Regions from separate parts of the Peribacillus sp. NPDC096448 genome, predicted to be linked through region 3. Evidence: predicted binding sites of a transcription regulator. Region 3 holds the regulator's gene; each other region holds the start of a gene.

Region 1 (2,279 bases), on a different contig from region 3:
CCGCATTCATTTCTTCCAGTTGCTGTTCATCCAGGATGCGCTTCGTTTCATAGCCATCCTCCACCACCCAATCCCGCAGCATCTTCACATGTTCCGGCAACATCATCGATGTCCATTTGATACGGCCGCGATCACGAATCATTCTTTTTCCTCCTTTCAAAGTCAACCTTACGCCTTATGCCCGCCAAGCAGCTTGCTTCGGTAAACGGCTGTACCTGCCTCTGTATACGAAACTGCACGCAATAACGATTTGGCTCCATATTTGTGGCGGATTCGATCAACCGTGTAACTCAATTCCCGCTTCTTCCAGCGCGAAGCATCAAATAAAGTCAGCTGCATTTCGTTATCATCTACAATATTCGAGAGTCTGACCTCTATGCTTCGAACCGTTTTTTGCTTATAGTTCTCATGAAAAAGCTCCAGGCAAACTTTATATAACTCCAGCGTAATGTTGATCGGCTCGTTAATCGAACGCGAACGATGGAAACCTCCGCCAAACTCATCCTTGCTGTAACCAATGCCTAGGCTCACCGTCCTTCCTGCCTTACGATGGGTGCGTGCCCTTCTTCCAACTTCTTCGCAAATTTCCAGCATGACCTGCTTTATCTCATGTTCCTCCTTATAATCCCGCAGCAGGATTTGACTTTTGCCGAAGCTGACCTGCCCTTCGATGATCGCTGCCCCCATATCGGATAAATCTATTCCCCAGGCATGGTGGTAAAGCTGATTGCCCATAATTCCAAACTTCGCTTCAAGTAATTCAAGATCATAATTGGCAAGCTGCCCAACCGTAAATATGCCCATTCCATGAAGGGTTTTTTCTACGCGCCTGCCGATCCCCCACATTTCACGCAGCGGGGAAATCGGCCAAAGTTTGCTTGGTACATCCTCATACTTCCATTCCGCAATCCCTTTATGTTTGGCTTCCAAATCAAGGCAAAGTTTTGCCATAAGCATGTTCGGTCCAATTCCAATGGCACAGGGGAGCTGTAATTCCCGTTCAATTTCATCTTTTATCTTTTCAGCTATCATGCGGGCATCTCCCCATAAAGAAGCGGCACCATCGACTTTCACAAAACTTTCGTCCACACTATATACGTGAATCGCTTCTTTGGGCACATAACGGTTGAACAATCGGGTGATTTCCGTCGAGACCCTTAAATAAGTCGCCATTTTAGGTTCAACGACGACAATCCTCGGATCATTCGGAATCTCGAACATCCGCGAACCTGTCTTGATGCCAAATTCCTTCTTCATCTTTGGAGAAGCCGCAAGCACAATGCTCCCTGTCCTCTTCAAATCACCAACCACCGCCAGATAACAATCAAGCGGGTCCAGCCCAAGCATGACCGCTGAACAGCTTGCATAAAAACTTTTCATATCGATACACATAATTGATTGTTTCGGCATCGTCCCATAATCCATCATTTCTTCACCCTAACAAGAATATACGTTCGCTTTATTATATTCATAACTCTAACCGAATATACGTTCTTATTCAATGGAAGTTTTCATACAAATTTCTACTTTTTATTGTAATTTCCTTGAAAAATATAATAGATACTAAAAATGGGTGAAATTCCAAATTTAAACTCAGTATCCAAATAGTTTTTTTGAAAAAGATCAATTGGTAGCTTGAATAATACCCAATAGGTCCATATACTCAGTTTTTTAAAATTCCCTCACCCTTTTCAACAGGCTTTCGTCTATTTAAAATCCAGTCTTAATGCTCATTTTTTGTAATGAAAATGTAACGAAAATTATGTCTAATTGTCATAATGGTATTGTAGGATAATATTGTTAAGAAATAATAGAAAGATAGATAGAGAGGAAATGAAAATTATGAAGAAATGGATCGCTTCAGCTGCTGTTGCATCTGCCATGATGCTAACCCCACTGCAAGCCTTTGCCAATATTGGAGACCAAACCCTCAGACCCGGAATGACACATAGTGATGTCAAACAACTACAACAACTATTAAAAACCAAAGGTTATTTCACATATTCAGGTTCACTGACTACATATTACGGCACCTATTCTGTATCCGCAGTGAAAAAATTCCAAAAAGCAAAAGGGTTGACTGCCGACGGAATTGCCGGCCGCAACACATTTAATGCGCTTGGTGTTTATAATGTCAATAATACTAGCTTGATCAGCTATGCAAAAACCTTAATAGGCAAACCCTACAAATGGGGCGGAACAACACCAACTGGATTTGACTGCTCAGGCTTCGTCTATTACGTATTCCAGAAATCACAAGGGATTACCTTACCGCGTAC
Region 2 (2,279 bases), on a different contig from region 3:
TCATAGCTTGAAAAGAGAAATGTACGGATTAAGATGTAAATAACAAAAGCTATCATCGCTGGTTTTATCCAATCGGATAAAGAATTCTTGTTTGTTTTTTCCATCTAGTTCAACCCCTACTGCATTTATATATTAATTTATTGTCCTTCTTCTCTCTTCATGCTTCTATTTAACCGGACTTCCAATCTTTTCCCCACATACCATAGGATGAAGATGACGATTCCGATAATGACCGTTCGCACCGGTTTATGAATTAAGGATACTAAATCGTAACCCACGAAACTGATCGTAAAAATCATCACCGCTTTCCCTCCCACTACTGCAAGTCCATATTGCAGGGTACTGACTTTTGAAAGTCCTGCCACGATATTAACGATAGCAGAAGGTGTAAAAGGGAAGCAGAGCAATATGAACAAAGGACCGAATCCATGGCTCTCAACCCAAACCATCAACCTCTGCACCTGTTTATGCTTTTGCAAAAATCGGAAAAACCTCATTTGACCATATCTTCTAATAATCCAAAAAAGCAAAAAAGACCCCGCTACCGCACCAATCCAAGAAAATAAAAACCCCCACCAGAGACCAAAAGCCGTTGCATTAGCAAGCACGAACACCACTAAGGGCAAAAAAGGCAAAAAAGCTTCCAGCATCGGCAGTAAGATTCCGGGAATTGGACCGAATGAGCGATATTGCTGAATAAGTGCCGATATATGATCAAGTGTAAACCACTCACGTATAGTATCCAAATCCATAATTATCTCCCTCGACATGCTGCCATCAAAGCAGCATAAACTTATTAAAAACTGTTTATTTTAGATATATCACTTTCCCCTGAAATTGCAAGAATTATTATCCATATATCTTCATACTTTCCCTATCTCCGGAAAACATAATCTTGTTAACGAATATTTCTAGATTTATCAAAATTGCTTGCATATACACTGAAAATACATTAGGATAAAAAAACAGAACAAACGTTCTAATTTTTACGGAATATACATATTATCATTGAAAACGTACTATTTAGAAAGGGGCGGTCATGATGACCCGCATTCCAGAAGGTGACCGAAATATGATTGAAAAAGCCATCTACCTCCCTATGGTTATTACAGTCTTAAACCTGGATCTCAAGGTCATCGAAATTAGTCCGTTTAAATTAAAAAGGCCCTATTCGGAGCTAGTCGAACATACTTTAAAAGTGGTTCAAGACGAACTTGCCGAGGTACGGCGCTATTTGCGCAAAGAGAATATTAAGGTTAGTGAAATCAAACGCGATGAATCCTTCACGATGTATTGTTTTTTATATAAAGGATACGAGGAACATCATAATTATTTCAATCCCCGCCTTCGCAACAAAACCGAAGACTTGTTATGTTATTACTTTTTCGAAAAAAACCACCGTTCAAGGAATTAGCGGGCGGGTACAGGCATCCTCCATACATGTTTCTGTGAATGCTGGATGCTTGGATCCTTCGGGAAGGGACAGATCCCTTGGATGTAAAAAGTATGACCACAAAAAAGCATTCCGCCCTTCCAGGCATAAAGGTAAGTGAGTCTTTCATGATCAAGACCGATAAGACTCACTTACCTCCATTCACCTGTTTGAATATTCCATAATCATAATTTAATCGGCTTGTTAAAACCATGGATTCATCTTTATGAATATTACTTTTCGCTCAAGGCATAACCTATGTAATCAAGTGCATACTGAATATCCTTAACCATTTTAGTTTTGAGATTCTTCAAATAAAAGTTATTTACATGCTCCTTTACAAAGGTTGGAGTCGCACCCATTATGATTGTCTCTGCCCCCATCAAACCAAGAGCACTAATCATCTTGAAGAGAAGGATAGGAAAACAGTTATCTTGAACAAGGAGCTTAAAGTAAACCAATATCATGATCCGCCGCAGAATGTAACACGCATTCATGATTTCCCCTGATCGATTGCCTTCAACAATTCCCTGTGTCGAAAAAATGAAAATACCTTTAATACGATGGGGACGCTTAAAAAGCCCATGATATCCTTTGTTTGATTGATCTATGCCATGTGGGATGAAATGTCTGCCATGGATTTCAGATAGATAATTCTTCTTCTGAAAATACCTTTTACATTTAACTGAATTACTTCAAGCTCCCTTGTTATGGCATCCTTCATTAAATTCACTCTATGCATAGCATCGCCTTTGTTCTTAATGATTAAACGGCAGAATGTCCCTCCATATTCGACGCTGTATCCTTCTGGTATACTCTCCTCTTCCCCATTATAGGAAATGAGGAC
Region 3 (2,279 bases):
ATTAGCACAACATTTTTGGTTCATCTGATAGATGAAACCGGTAATGAAATTAGTGAAAAAAACTCAATTAAGGTAATGGATACTGAAAATTTTACTGGTACCCTTCCAGAAGTACCTAAGTCAGGTGTTTATAATGTAACAATAGATGTCAAGGAAAAAAATGTGGATGGTACTGAAAGGACCCGGACGCTGATTCGTTCGGTCTATATTGAGAAATAGCGAAATGCCTTCTCTTAATTGAGAAGGCATTTTTTTGGATGAAAAATGAGGGAGGTGCCAAATGTTAGGGTTAAATAGGGTGATGGTAATTACGCAAATGGAACAGCCTTATAGAAGTATTTATATAACTTTTGTTAGATGGATATATTTAAAAGTTGGTTCCCTGGAAATTATGCATAGCAATCAGAGATCTAACGAGCAAGGAAACAGCCATTAAGAAAATTGCTCCTTATCCCAGAAAAAATTTAACAGGGCATATTGTGAAAAAAAGGGGTTTTTGTTTTCAACTCTTGCAAATTTCTCAACAAGTGCAGATTCAACAGTGGAATGGCTGAGGCGATCTTAACTTTATTAAAGTGAACCAATGATTAAGAGTGAAGAATTTTAATGGGAGGGGGATTTTAACCCACTCTTTTTTTATTCGATGAGCTTTTTCAAAAGTACATATTACCAGAAAGGCGATGTATAACTCTCATCCGTTATAAAGGATGTTTAAATTTCCACGAAAACTTGATTCTATTAAAAAATTTTCAATATCTACTCTTCCATATGCATATTGAGAGAATAAGGTACATAAATTTAAACAAACAAAAAAAGCGCGGAAAGCGCTTTTAGTGTATTTGTCTATATAAGCCTATTACTTTTCCAAGAATCGAAACATCTCGTAAAATAATTGGTTCCATATTTGAGTTCTCAGGCTGAAGTCTTATGTAATCCGGTTCCTTAAAGAATCGTTTTACAGTGGCTTCATCATCTTCCGTCATCGCCACGACGATATCTCCATTATTGGCACTGCTTTGTTGTTTCACGATGACATAATCTCCATCATGAATTCCTGCTTCGATCATACTTTCACCCATGATTTCCAGCATGAATACATGGTCATCATGCGGAACCATGCTTTCGGGAAGCGGAAAGTATTCTTCAATGTTCTCAATGGCCGTTATCGGCATGCCCGCTGTTACTTTTCCAAGTAACGGCACGTTCACGACATTGGCTTTGGGAATATTGTTCGCTTCCTCCAAATTCATTATTTCAATGGCTCTTGGCTTAGTTGGGTCACGTCTAATAAGGCCTTTACTTTCCAGGCGGGATAAATGCCCGTGAACTGTTGAACTTGATGCAAGTCCCACTGCTTCGCCAATCTCCCGTACGGAAGGTGGATAACCTTTTTGGCGGACCTCTTCTTTAATGAAATCAAGAATATCTTGCTGCCGTTTTGATAGTTTTGTCATTTGTGCACCTCTTCCCCAATGTTCTTTGCTACATTATAGCATGGCGCCCAACTCTATACAAACATAAGTTCGAATTTTGTTGTTGACTGAAACAAACGTTCGTATTATAATTTGACCATAACATACGAACGAACATTCGCTTTGGAGGGATAATTATGAAAAAATTATACAAAAATTATATTTATACGATTCTATTAGCGGGATCAGTATTCATCTTTTCAATTTTATTCTCTTGTACACTGAACAATGATCAAAAAAAAGATTTCCTTTCTATAGAAGTAAGTGAAGGTGATACCCTATGGGGAATTGCCGAAGAATATGAAGAATCGAATTTGACAAAAAAAGAATTCATTGGTTGGATAGAAGAGCATAATGGAGTCAGGGCGGATTCGATAAAACCTGGTCAAGTCATTGTCATACCGGTTAAAGGGGAAGAACTTGTCCAGAATTTGGCCAGTGATCAGTAAGTAGTGAAGGTAGGGTATTATGAAGGCGGTAATCTATTGTAGGGTCAGCACCGAAAAAGAGTCACAGGAAACATCATTGGCAAGGCAGGAAGATGAATTGGTCAAATTGGCTGAAAAGATGGATGTGGAAGTTATCTCCATTATAAAAGAACAGGCAAGTGGTTATGAGTTGAATCGGGATGGCATTTTTGACATGCTCGAACTATTTAAAACCAAAGAAGCTGAAGTTCTATTAATCCAGGACGAAACAAGACTGGGAAGAGGGAATGCCAAAATAGCCCTATTCCATGTCATCCTTAAAGAAAATGTGAAAATTTATACGCTCTCACACGATGGGGAGCTGGAGTTATCGGATTCG

The links. The regulator LexA, encoded in region 3, represses DNA repair genes until DNA is damaged. The targets are predictions, from matches to a motif close to CGAACATATGTTCG.
Region 1: the regulator LexA is predicted to act here: its motif matches at 1,482-1,495, upstream of ACIQ0C_RS02615 (Y-family DNA polymerase).
Region 2: the regulator LexA is predicted to act here: its motif matches at 968-981, upstream of ACIQ0C_RS18705 (YhjD family protein).

The regions. Positions count from the first base shown of each region.
Region 1 is NZ_JBIWEU010000001.1:547,122-549,400, reverse strand. Features, by position in the region: gene ACIQ0C_RS02620 (YolD-like family protein) at 1-142, opposite strand, end outside; gene ACIQ0C_RS02615 (Y-family DNA polymerase) at 169-1,428, opposite strand; gene ACIQ0C_RS02610 (C40 family peptidase) at 1,843-2,279, shown strand, end outside.
Region 2 is NZ_JBIWEU010000011.1:100,785-103,063, forward strand. Features, by position in the region: gene lepB (signal peptidase I) at 1-104, opposite strand, end outside; gene ACIQ0C_RS18700 (TVP38/TMEM64 family protein) at 138-752, opposite strand; gene ACIQ0C_RS18705 (YhjD family protein) at 1,043-1,414, shown strand; gene ACIQ0C_RS18710 (STAS domain-containing protein) at 1,666-1,929, opposite strand; gene ACIQ0C_RS18715 (hypothetical protein) at 2,040-2,279, opposite strand, start outside.
Region 3 is NZ_JBIWEU010000009.1:12,776-15,054, forward strand. Features, by position in the region: gene ACIQ0C_RS15860 (esterase/lipase family protein) at 1-219, shown strand, start outside; gene lexA (transcriptional repressor LexA) at 831-1,454, opposite strand; gene yneA (cell division suppressor protein YneA) at 1,610-1,921, shown strand; gene ACIQ0C_RS15875 (YneB family resolvase-like protein) at 1,941-2,279, shown strand, end outside.